Synechococcus elongatus PCC 6301: one gene and its partners. The protein of the gene in region 2 interacts with the protein of the main gene of each other region in a pairwise test. Links are inferred from orthologs where the notes say so. Each region holds a gene or a part of one and is shown on either strand. Other genes may lie near its edges.

Region 1 (4,224 bases), 1.3 Mb from region 2 along the record:
AATATCCACAAGCGCGAAGCCTTTCGGCATCATTCCTATCTAGCCCCCGTTGTGGTTGGCCAGATTTGCGGCTTTGGCCCCGATAGTTACCGGCTTGGACTGCAGGCAATCGTCAACCACTTGCAAGCCCTAGCAACGGTATGACAGCCACGGTTCTACCAGAAGCACCCGCCACGATCCGCTTTTTGCAAACGCCCAGTTCCGAGGCTTGGCTTGAGCAAGCTTTGGCAAATTTTGAGATAGTGCTGCTCGACCATTCCCACTGCGAACGGAAGGCGGCTGGAGTTGCCCTCAGCCTGATCAGCCGCTATCCCAGTGATGCCAAGCTGGTGCGGACGCTGACTGCGATCGCCCGTGAGGAGCTGGAGCATTTCGAACAGGTCAATAGCCTCTTAGAAGCTCAAGGCATTCCGCTGCAAGCGCTGCCAGCCCCACCCTACGCCGCTGGTCTGCATAAAGCTATACGACGGACTGAGCCCGATCGCTTGTTGGATCAACTCTTGGTTGCGGCTTTGATTGAAGCGCGCAGCCATGAACGCTTGGGATTATTGGCAGCTCATTTGCCCGATGCCGCGATCGCTGGTTTTTATCGGGCACTGATGGCCTCGGAAGCACGACATTTCGGCGCTTATTGGCTGCTGGCGGTGGAACGTTTTCCGCGATCGCAGGTGGATAAGCGCTTGCAAGAACTGGCAACGCTAGAAAGTCAGCTGCTGAGCAACTTGCATCCTCAGCCACGCGTACACAGCTAATGATGGATGCGATCGCAGTTGGCTCCGTGACACTGCGCCCTTGGCAGCCGAGCGATCGCGAGACAGCAGCGCAATTGATTGCTCAAGTATTGGCGGAGTATGGCTTGGGCTGGGAGCCGGAGGGAGCCGATCGCGATGTGATCGAGGTTGAGCAAGCCTACTGGCAAACCGGCGGTGTTTTCTGGGTGCTGGAGCAGGGCGATCGACTCGTGGGGACGGGAGCCTTTTACCCGCTGCCCATGCGGGGGGAAGGAGCAGCCGAAATCCGCAAGATGTATCTGCTGCCAGAAGTGCGCGGGCAAGGGCTCGGTCGGGCCTTGCTCCAGCGATTGGAGCAAGCGATCGCTGAGGCGGGTTATCGGCAAATTTGGATCGAAACCAGTTCGTTGCTCAAAGAAGCGGTGAGTCTCTACGAGTCAGCAGGCTATCAACCGACAACGGAGGTCCACACGCTGCGCTGCGATCGCGTCTACTGCAAATCGCTGTCCCCATAACACTAGAAATCGACATCTGGTTCAACAACAGCCTCGCTGGTGTCACTCTCAGACTCGCGATCGCTGACCACTTCGCCATTGAAAAACTGTGCCAAACTTCTAGCTGCTTTCAGCCCCGGATCCAGTTCCCAATCGGCTAGCGGGCGGAGTGCTGCGGGCGGTGTTTCAAGCTGAGGCGCTGGCACAACCTCGGGGGATTTGGATGGGCTGGTAGCGATCGCAACCGGTTTTGATTGTGGAATCGGTGGGGATGGAGCAGGCGGGGGAACTGGTGGAGCGACTGCCACTGGCGGCGGCGCGATCGTCGCGATCGCGGGCTGACGGGGGGCTGCTGCGATCGGTTCAGAGGGGGGAGCCGATCGGGGCGTCACGGCAGGTGAAGCAGGCGATCGCGGCATCTCGATTACAACTGGTGGCGGCGGCAAACTAACGGGATTAGGATCTGTGCCGCTGCTGGACTCCAACTCCACAGCGATCGCTTGACCCAAAACAGTTTGAAACGCTTCGGCCAGGAGATTGCGCTTACCCTGAACTATCGAGAGCCAGTTGGGCGGCACGCTGACCACAGCTTGACCGGCTTGGCAGCGCAACAAACGCCCTTGCTGCTGCAACAGCATTTGCGTCCCTCGCGAGGCGATGTTGATTAAAACGCGTTGCCAGAGTTCTTCGAGATTGAGCGGTTCTGGCGCGGCAGCCGCGATCGCCGGCACTTCTGGCGGGGTGGTTGTTACTGCTGGAGCCACAGGAATCGCAACTGGCGCTACGGCTGCAGGACTGGACGGTGTTTCGGCAGGGACTACTGCTGCAGGAATACTCACGGGTCGGGTAACTGGAGCAGCGATCGCCGGCGGTGCAGTCGTTACGGGAGCTTGAGCGCTGGGCAGCAACCCGAGTAAAGCGACTTCCAGCCAGAGGCGGGGCTGCGTCGTGTTTTTGATCTGGAGTTCAGACTGCCGCAGGTGTTGTTGCAATTGCAGAATCTGTTCCGGTGTCCAATCTTCCGCAAAAGTGCAGAGTTCTTGCCAAGTCGCTTCCGTGACCGTGGTTAAGTCGCGGCGCTGGGGAGCCGTCCTAGCAATCAGCAGATCGCGACTGAAGGCAGTCAGATTTTGCAGTACCGTCAACGGTTCGCGACCGCGATCGAGCAGTTGCCGAATCAGCGTCAACAGGGCTTCTGGATCGTTCGCGGCGATCGCTTCCAGCAGTTGTAGCAGCTGACGTTCCGGCACCGCCCCGAGTAGATCCCAGACGGCTTCCGGTGTGACGGGAGGCGGCAGCAGTCCTAGTTGATCAAGCAGACTCTCAGCATCGCGCAGACCACCTTGAGCCAGTTGCGCCACCAAGGCGATCGCTGTCGGCTCGATTTCAATGGATTCTTTCTGGGCAATGACTTGCAGGTGATCTGTCATCGCCTGCAGGGGAATGCGGCGAAAGTCAAAGCGCTGACAACGGGAAATAATCGTCGGCAACACGCGCTGCGGATCGGTGGTTGCCAGCACAAACACCACGCGATCGGGCGGTTCTTCCAAGGTTTTGAGCAGGGCATTAAAGGCTGCCGTGCTAAGCATGTGACACTCGTCGATCACGTAGACCTTGAAGCGACACTGCACCGGCGCGAACTGGGCGCGTTCAATCAGCTCACGGATGTTATCGACACCCGTGTTGGATGCTGCATCAATCTCAATGACATCCAGCGCGTTGCCCCGTGCGATCGCTCGACAGGCTTCACATTCACCGCAGGGACTTGCCGTAGGCACGGTGCTTTGCTGACAATTCAGCGATTTCGCCAGAATGCGGGCGCTGGAGGTTTTCCCTGTGCCGCGTGGACCTGTGAATAGATAAGCAGGGGCAATTCGCTGCTGGGCCAGCGCTTGGCTGAGGGTTCGCGCGATCGCCTCTTGCCCTACCAAATCAGCAAAGCATTGCGGCCGATATTTGTGATGCAGCGGTTCGTAGGCCATCGACAACCAGCAGCGCAACCAGCAGAGGAGATCAGGCTAGCAGAGCAACACCCGCCCTACTGTTCCTGCTGGGCCCTAGGAGGATTGCTCTGGGAAAAAGCGACGACGAACCCAAGACCCCACACCGCTGAGGATAGCGCCTGCCATCAAGAGGCCAAGGGCGGGCTGAAACAGCGGCTGCCAGAGCGCCATCCAAAGGTCAAAGCCCAAGGGCCAATCAAAGCGACGCCCTAATAGTGCGATCGCAAACCAGCCAAGGGCGGCAATCACGAAGAAGACATTGAAGACGAGCAGGCGGTCGAGCCCTTGCAGTAGACGTTGCACCATCAGACGGGACTAGATGGGGAAGAGCCAGTGCTGGACGCGATCGAGGCTAGGCCAGTTGGGTTTACGCTTCTGACCATCCGCCAGACTTTCGCGTAGGTCTTGGCGCAGCTCTGCCGACACCGTGATCACCCGCAGGGCAATGTCGATGTGCTGACGCACACCCTTGGTGTCTGTTTCCAGCATCGCTAAAGCGAGGTTGACCCGTGCTTGCGGATCCTGTGGATTGAGCTTGACTGCCCGTTGGGCGGCTTTCATCGCTTGGCGCGGTTCATCAAGCAGCAAATACAGCCAAGACAGGCAGGTCCAAGAGGCACTGCTGCGGGGCTGGCGATCGCAGATCGACTGAAATACGGGCACCAAATCTGCTGGCGGTTCACCGGCTTGATAGCGATGGATACCGTCTTCAAACAGAGATTCGGGGGTTTCAGTAAAACTCATGCTGCGATCGCAAGATTCTTCAATTCGATCAGCCTATCGTGTTCTGGGCAGGATTCTTCGAGTGGCGACTAAGCCGAGAAGGAGCTACCGCAGCCGCAGGTCTGAGCCGCATTGGGGTTAGTGAACTTGAAGCCACCACCAATCAAAGCGGTGCTGTAATCCAAGGTCATGCCGTAGATATAGAGAAGGCTTTTAGGATCGCAGACGACGCGGAAACCGTCGTAGTCATAGACTTCATCTTTCTCGTGGATC
Region 2 (4,479 bases):
ATTTCCTGAACGCTGGCCCCATCGAGAAGCCAGTCTTGATTGGGCACGATCGCAGATTCAAGGGGTCACAACCTTTGCAGTAGATGGCTCGCAGATCTATCCCAGCAAAGATTTTTCACTACCGATTGCCCTAGTTCAAATCGCTTGGTTTGAGAATCCTCACGAACTGAAGCAGCCTTACACCAAAGAGATTGCAGTCGATCTCCTGGCCCCTGCAGACTTTCAGGATCTGTCGCCCGAAAACTTTGACCGATTGGTCAATATGCGTCGTTTCCAGATGGAGACAGAACGCCTTGTTCAGTTCCTCGAGAGTCACGCAGGTCAGCCTAACTGCTGTGCTTTGTTAGATGGTTCCTTAGTGGCAACCTTTGCTGAAGCATTTGAGGCTGAAACCCAGCAAGTTTACATTGATTGTTTAGTCCGACTCCTCCGAGCGAGTGAGAACAGTCGTGTTCCCCTCATCGCTTATATCGACACTTCTTCAGCAAAAGACTTAGCTGAATTACTGCAGGATTGGTTTGAGGAATTGCCCGAGCCACGATCGCTTGTCGATGCTCAAATTGTGGCGCAGGGATTACGCTGGGGCGATCGCACACCCCTACTACGCTGTCGCAGAAGCATCCTCAAAGCCTATGCAGAACAGAGCGATCGCTTAGCCTATTGCTATCTCAAAACCCATGACGGCAACCCTGTTCGGATTGAATTGCCCTTGTGGTTAGTGGAATCGGGTCAACATGAGACAGTACTGAATTGGTTGCGCGCTGAAGTAATTGCAGGCGGCGGCTATCCCTATGCGATCGAAACTGCGGATCAAGCGGCTGTTCTTCGCAGCGACGATCGCCAATTGTTCTATCGCCTCTTGCAGGAATGGTGTGATCAAGAAGGACTGAATCTCAGCCTTTCGCGAAAGTTAGTTAGCAAGTTACGCCGTCGCTAACGGGGATGGCTGAGCGATCGCTAACAATGGTGTCGGAATCTGCTTCAGTTCTAGCGATCGCTCAAAGATTTCATCCAGCGACAGCATTTCACCCTCTTCAGTCATAAAGCGATGGTCAGCAGTTGCTCGAATGATGCGACCATCACTGAGTTCGTATTCAATCACTTCCTGTTCACCTCGTTGATGCCATTGACCAATCGGCTGACTGTAGATATAGCCATCTGGGTTACAGCAATAAACTTGGCAACGAATATTTTCTTCGACTAGTTTGCCAATTGCGATCGGGCCATATTCAACGGTCAGAACTTCTGTATCTGCCGCCAAACAATATTCGGCAAACAGCACCATCTGATCAAAGAGCTCAGCTGCAACCTTTTCTGCAACACCATTCTTCTTTGCACCTTCGACAAAGGTGCTTTGGTGTTTGACCATCTCCGACATTTTCTTCTTGCCCATCGCCCGCCGAAGCAAGTCAGCTTCTCCGAGTGTGTAGCCACCCATGTCTTGAGCAATTTTCATAATTTGTTCCTGATAAACCATGATTCCGTAGGTTTCATTCAGGATGGGCTGAAGCATCTGATCGGCATAGTCGATCGCTTCTCGGCCATGCTTCCGATTAATAAATTTAGGAATCAAACCAGCATCCAAAGGCCCCGGCCGATAGAGTGCCAGAATTGAAGAAATATCTTCGAGGTTAGATGGTTTCAAATCGCGGACAATTTGCCGCATCCCGGAAGACTCCAACTGAAATACCCCTTCCAGATCACCTTTAGCTAACAGCTGGTAGGTTTTTGGATCATCCATTGGTAGGCGATCGGGATCAATGGCTTGTCCACTCGTTTCCTGAACAAGATCGATCGCTTTTTGGATCATTGTCAGGTTTCTGAGGCCCAGAAAATCCATTTTCAAGAGGCCACAGGCTTCAATATCCTCCATGTAATACTGCGTGATCACTTGGCCATCATTATTCCGCTGGAGCGGCACAATTTCATCGAGCGGAACGGCTGAAATCACGACGCCCGCTGCATGGACGCCAAATGTTTTGTTGGTTCCCTCAATGCGCAGCGCCATATCGACCCAGTGTTTCACTCGGGCATCTTTTTCATATTTTTCTTTAAACTCTGGCGCAGGTGTTTGATCTGAAATCATCACCTTCAGTTTTGCCGGCTTACCCCGCGCTACAGGGATGAGCTTGGCCATGCGGTCGGCTTCCCCGTAGGGGATATCCAGCACGCGCGCCACATCCTTCAGCACCGCTTTGGATGTCATTCGGTTGAAGGTAATGATCTGGGCAACGCGATCTTCTCCATACTTTTTAGTCACATAGTCAATCACTTTATCCCGCTGATCAATGCAGAAGTCTGTATCAATATCCGGCATTGATTTGCGTTCTGGATTCAGGAATCTTTCGAATAGCAAGCCATGATGAACTGGATCAATATTGGTGATGCCCATACAGTAGGCAACCAGTGAGCCCGCCGCTGATCCACGACCTGGGCCCACAGGAATATTGTTGTCACGGGCAAATTTGATGTAATCCCAAACCACTAAGAAATAGGAGGCAAATCCCATTTCGTGCATCATTTTAATTTCGTATTCCAAGCGATCGCGATAAGCTTCTTCGCAGTCTTCATAGCGATCGCAATTGAGCCGCTCCGCCAGTCCCTGACGAGCAACTTCCGCCATATAGGTTTCTTCGTTGTAGCCATCGGGGACAGGGAAAGTCGGAATTTTAGGCTCGCCAAGGATGTTATAGTCCTCGATCTTGCTGGCAATCACAAGCGTATTAGCGATCGCTTTAGCAATCACATCATCTGGCAAGTGATCGCGAAATAGCTGATGCATTTCCTCAGCAGACTTGAGGTACTCTGTGCCGCTATAGCGAAGCCGTTTATCTTCGACGACAAGCTTGCCCGTTTGAATACAGAGCAGAGCATCATGGGCTTCAACATCAAAACAGGAAATAAAGTGGCTATCGTTAGTGGCAACCAGTTCAATCCCCAGTTCCTGAGCAATTCGGACAATTTCGACATTGACAATCCGATCTTCAGGTGAGCCGTGATCTTGAATTTCCAGATAGAAGTCTTCGCCAAAGCGCTCTTGATACCAAGCTGCTACCCGTCGAGCCACATCCGGACGACTTTGCAAAATTGCTTGGGGAATTTCACCCCCCAAACAGGCACTCGTAACGATTAGACCTTCACGGTATTTTTCGAGATGTTCTTTATCAATACAAGGACGTGCAAAAATTCCCCGTCCTTTAAAGCCTTGCAGATGCGAAATAGAGGTCAACTTAACCAGATTTTGATAGCCTTTCTTATTCTTGGCTAAAACAATCGGGTGATATTTGCGGACGCGAGGGTTAGGGTCATCAATCGGGCTATTGATGACATACATTTCATTGCCGATAATCGGTCGAATATTGCCCTGATTTTTGCAAACTTTGAGGAGTTCGATCGCTCCATACATCACGCCGTGATCTGTCAGAGCAATCGCGGGCATTCCCAGTTCTTTAGCTCGCGCCACCAGATCCGGTAGCTGACTCGCCCCATCCAGCAGGCTGTAGTCACTGTGCATGTGCAGGCCAACAAAAGACATGGAGGCAGTCAAACCAGAAGGGCTGTTCCAGCATCCTATCCGACTCGCCCAGTCCTGTTAGGCGATTGCCGCAGCCACTCTGGCTGAAGCTGGAACTTGTGGAATGGTCCGTAGCTGCTGCAGCACCGCTAAATCCGCCGCATCGAGGCGATCGGGAATGCCAGACCGGATTAGCTCAATAAAGGCCTCATTGGGGATCATCAGCGTCAGCACGTAGAGGCGTTGATCCTGATGGGTGTTGCGAATTTCATGCAATCCGGTTGCGGGAATCAGCAGCATGTCTCCTGCAGCAATCGCAGTTCGCTTACCATCACAGTAGGCTTCGCCTTCACCCGCAATCACATAGAAAAATTCGATCGCGCGTCCATGCAAGTTGGGAGGCGTAGATCCACCCGGATCAAAAACCTCAAAGCAAGCCACCAAGGATACTCCTGCCTGCTCAGGATCGAATAAGACTGCAAAGCGGTTGCTTCCCTGAGGACGAAGGCGGTAGACCAGCAAGCTGGCCGGCGAAGCAATTTGAGGTAGAACGCAGCAGTTGCCACTCATGTCGGGTTTAGCCTAGTGCTGCCTCTAGGCTAGAAACCTCGATCGCGATCCCTGGTCTGCATAACGAAACTGCAATCTTTGCGATCGCAGACTCGTCATCTAGGATTACTTGTTGTATCGAACGGAGAGAGAGGGATTCGAACCCTCGGAGCCGCGTACACGACTCGGCACATTAGCAATGTGCTGCTTTCGACCACTCAGCCATCTCTCCAAGCGGTTTCGTTATCGTAGCAGAACTTCCCCGCGGCGTTAAGACCTGACAGTGACTTGATTGGATGACCAATCCGCGGCGACGGCAAAGCGTGGCAGCCGATCTTTAAAGCCGCAGAGAATTTCCCAGCTAATCGTATTGGCGCGATCGGCCCAATCGTCAGCGGTAATCTGTTCTGACCCCG
Region 3 (2,862 bases), 350 kb from region 2 along the record:
CGCTTCCTCTGTCGGCTCGGCTGCAGCCAAGGGATGGAGGAATTGCGGTGTTTCTTGTTCTGACATCAGGGCCTGGGGCAGACAGCAGGTTGGTTGCAGTGTAGCGGAGGGGGGTCACAAATGGGTGACACGGGTTCTGACGCTGGCGATTTCAGCAGCCAAACTGGGCTGGTACAGCAACTGTTGTAAGGGTGCCCAAGCTTGCACCTCTTCGTATATGGCGCGATAACCACTGACATTCGGATGAAGCCCATCGGGACCGAGGCAAGACTGCCACCATTCTTCGCCCCGTTCCCACCAGCGGCTGAACAGATCGAGATAGGGCAGATTCAGTTCTTCACAAGCCTGCTGCGTAATTGCCGTATATTCACGCTGATCCGCATGGTTGAACCAGAGGCAATCGGCGAACGGCATCTGCGCTTCGGACACTGGCACCATGCCGATCACGAGGGTCGGCGCAAGCGATTTTGATTCCTGCAGCAAGGCTTGGATCGCTTCCGTAAAGCGATCGCGTGGACACATTTGTCGTCCTTTCAAAGAACCAATGCGGGCGGAATCATTAATACCGACCGAGAGCAGGATGACATCGGGTTGTTGGCGCCGCAATTCACCCCGACAGCGAAATTCGGCCTCTAGGCGTTGCTGAACTTGCTCTACCCCATCCCCACGGACGCCGAGGTTGTAGAGCACTGGGCCGGGGCGATCGGGGTGCATCCACTGACGTCGTAGCCGCTCCACCCAGCCACCGCCCTCTGGATCACCGTAGCCATAAATTGTGCTGTCCCCAATCGCGATCCAACGCTGCGGAACCAGCGGCCGAACTGTCGAACCCATCGCTTACTAAGCAAAAGTGCTGATCAAGATAGCACCTTGTCTCCAGTCACGGTGGACAAGGACGACTAATGCAGCCTCAAACCGAGACACCAAGCAGGCTGTTTTGGAAGAGCTGTAACCGTTCCAGACCCTTTTCAATCGTTTGGCAGTCAGTGGCGTAGGAGAGCCGGATGCTGCGATCGTCGCCAAAGGCAATGCCGGGAATGGCTGCAACTTGATGTTGATCCAACAGTTGACGGCAATAGGTCATCGAGTCGAGACCTGTTTTGCTGATGTCCACGAAGACGTAGAACGCCCCTTCCGGTATTGGACAGGAGAGCCCCGCGATTTGATTCAGTCCGTTCAAGATCAACTGACGCCGCTCCGTAAAGGCAGCCAGCATTTCTGCCACACAATCCTGTGGACCTTGCAGAGCTGCGATCGCGCCGTACTGGGCAAAGGTGCAGACGTTTGAGGTGCTGTGGCTTTGCAGCGATGCAGCAGCAGCAATTAGCTCGCTCGGACCCGCGAGGTAGCCAACCCGCCATCCTGTCATCGAGTAGGCTTTGGCGAAGCCGTTGCTGATCAGCGTTCGTTCAAAACAGGCGGGGCTCAAGCTGCCAATGCTGTGGTGATCGGCTCCGTCGTAAAGGATCTTTTCGTAAATTTCATCAGAAACGACCCAAAAGTCATGGGCTTCAATGATCGGCGCGATCGCTTCCAGTTCTTGCCGGCTATAGACCATCCCCGTGGGATTGGAGGGGGAATTCAGCACTAGCAGCCGTGTCCGAGGCGTAATCGCCCCTGCCAATTGCTGCGGCTGGAGTTTAAAGCCGTCGCTGGCGAAAGTTTCAACGATGACGGGCACACCGCCCGCCAACTTGACCATTTCGGGATAGCTCAACCAGTAAGGTGCGGGGATAATCACCTCATCGCCCGGATCGAGCAGCACCTGCATCAGGTTGTAGAGTGACTGCTTACCGCCATTGGTGACGAGAATGTTGGCGGCTTGGTAATCGAGTCCGTTGTCGGCGCGCAATTTTTGGGCGATCGCTTCGCGCAGATCAGGTTCACCGGCTGCAGGACCGTAGCGAGTTTTGCCCTCTGCTAGCGCTTGAGCTGCTGCATTGCGAATGTGCAAAGGTGTTTCAAAGTCGGGCTCCCCGGCGCTGAAGCTGCAGACATCCAAGCCCTCAGCTTTCATCGCTTTGGCTTGGGCAGCGATCGCGAGAGTCAACGATGGTGACACTCGCCCCACACGCTCGGATAGTTTCATGAAAGCGGCTGGCGGCGCAGGTGGCAAAAAGGCAATCTTTCGATCTTAAAGTCTTGGCTCACTCCACGACGCATCAATTTTTGAAGAATTTGCAGTTGTGACTGACAGAATCCATGCTCACTCTTGAAATGACCTTGGCCGTACAGAATCTAGCGGTGATGCAGGCGTTCTATACAGCTCTGCTGGGCAGCGGGCCAGGGGTGGTTTGGGGCGATCGCTACGCGGGTTTTCAGATTCACGGGCAACGACTAGGATTGTTCCGCCCCCGCGCTGAGGAGCGCGATCGCTGGCGATCGGCGGCTGGTGCTTGGAGTCTCTGCCTTTACGTGCCGGATCTGGAAATGGCTTGTCAGACGGTGCTGGCAGCCGGTGGATGGATTGAATCCGCGGCGATCGCCGAAACCTACGGACGCGAATGTTACGCCCAAGATCCCGAAGGGAATCGACTCCTGCTCTGTCAGGGTGAGCCTCCGGTTACGATTCCAGATCCCCAGCCCGCTTAAGATCGAGCCAGCGATCGCAATCTGGGGCTATGAGCGAGGATCAAATTAGTCTGTTCGACTTCGGTGCTGCAGCGGAACCGGTGGCCGACGCCCCAGCCACGGTCGATCGCGCCGCAATTCCGACGAGCGCCAGTATTCCGATTCCTGCAGGAACTTTCAGCACTGTCGAAGAGCTGCTAGAGCCCTGTAATGCTTGCCAGCGCTGTGGATTGGGGCAAACCCGCACCCATGCGGTGGTGGGGCGCGGTAATCCTCAAGCCAAGCTGATGG

Evidence for each region.
Region 1: the proteins of SYC_RS10095 (region 2) and SYC_RS03260 interact in binary tests that used the Escherichia coli proteins (3 or more experiments, as listed by UniProt). The link is inferred for Synechococcus elongatus PCC 6301 from one-to-one orthologs.
Region 3: the proteins of SYC_RS10095 (region 2) and SYC_RS08325 interact in binary tests that used the Escherichia coli proteins (3 or more experiments, as listed by UniProt). The link is inferred for Synechococcus elongatus PCC 6301 from one-to-one orthologs.

The regions. Positions count from the first base shown.
Region 1 is NC_006576.1:698,276-702,499, forward strand. Bases 729-3,645 are described here. They hold SYC_RS03260 (DNA polymerase III subunit gamma/tau), read right to left. Parts: upstream 3,208-3,645; coding sequence 1,249-3,207; downstream 729-1,248. Other genes in these bases: SYC_RS03250 (tRNA-(ms[2]io[6]A)-hydroxylase), read left to right, coding at 729-752; SYC_RS03255 (GNAT family N-acetyltransferase), read left to right, coding at 755-1,246; SYC_RS03265 (hypothetical protein), read right to left, coding at 3,283-3,534; SYC_RS03270 (tetratricopeptide repeat protein), read right to left, coding at 3,544-3,645. Outside these bases: aroQ (type II 3-dehydroquinate dehydratase), read left to right, coding at 1-144; more of SYC_RS03250, read left to right, coding at 141-728; more of SYC_RS03270, read right to left, coding at 3,646-3,972; SYC_RS03275 (HesB/IscA family protein), read right to left, coding at 4,041-4,224. UniProt on the Escherichia coli protein: Part of the beta sliding clamp loading complex, which hydrolyzes ATP to load the beta clamp onto primed DNA to form the DNA replication pre-initiation complex.
Region 2 is NC_006576.1:2,035,557-2,040,035, reverse strand. What follows is about bases 723-3,894. They hold SYC_RS10095 (trans-splicing intein-formed DNA polymerase III subunit alpha N-terminal partner DnaE-N), read right to left. Parts: upstream 3,536-3,894; coding sequence 923-3,535; downstream 723-922. Other genes in these bases: SYC_RS10090 (cupin domain-containing protein), read right to left, coding at 3,593-3,894; SYC_RS10100 (DNA double-strand break repair nuclease NurA), read left to right, coding at 723-937. In the rest of the region: more of SYC_RS10100, read left to right, coding at 1-722; more of SYC_RS10090, read right to left, coding at 3,895-4,084; alr (alanine racemase), read right to left, coding at 4,334-4,479. UniProt on the Escherichia coli protein: DNA polymerase III is a complex, multichain enzyme responsible for most of the replicative synthesis in bacteria. This DNA polymerase also exhibits 3' to 5' exonuclease activity. The alpha chain is the DNA polymerase catalytic subunit.
Region 3 is NC_006576.1:1,689,716-1,692,577, forward strand. It holds SYC_RS08325 (pyridoxal phosphate-dependent aminotransferase), read right to left. Parts: upstream 2,090-2,862; coding sequence 911-2,089; downstream 1-910. Other genes in the region: SYC_RS08315 (hypothetical protein), read right to left, coding at 1-66; SYC_RS08320 (GDSL-type esterase/lipase family protein), read right to left, coding at 115-834; SYC_RS08330 (VOC family protein), read left to right, coding at 2,203-2,592; SYC_RS08335 (uracil-DNA glycosylase), read left to right, coding at 2,622-2,862. UniProt on the Escherichia coli protein: Shows aminotransferase activity with methionine and histidine as substrates, and to a lesser extent also with phenylalanine.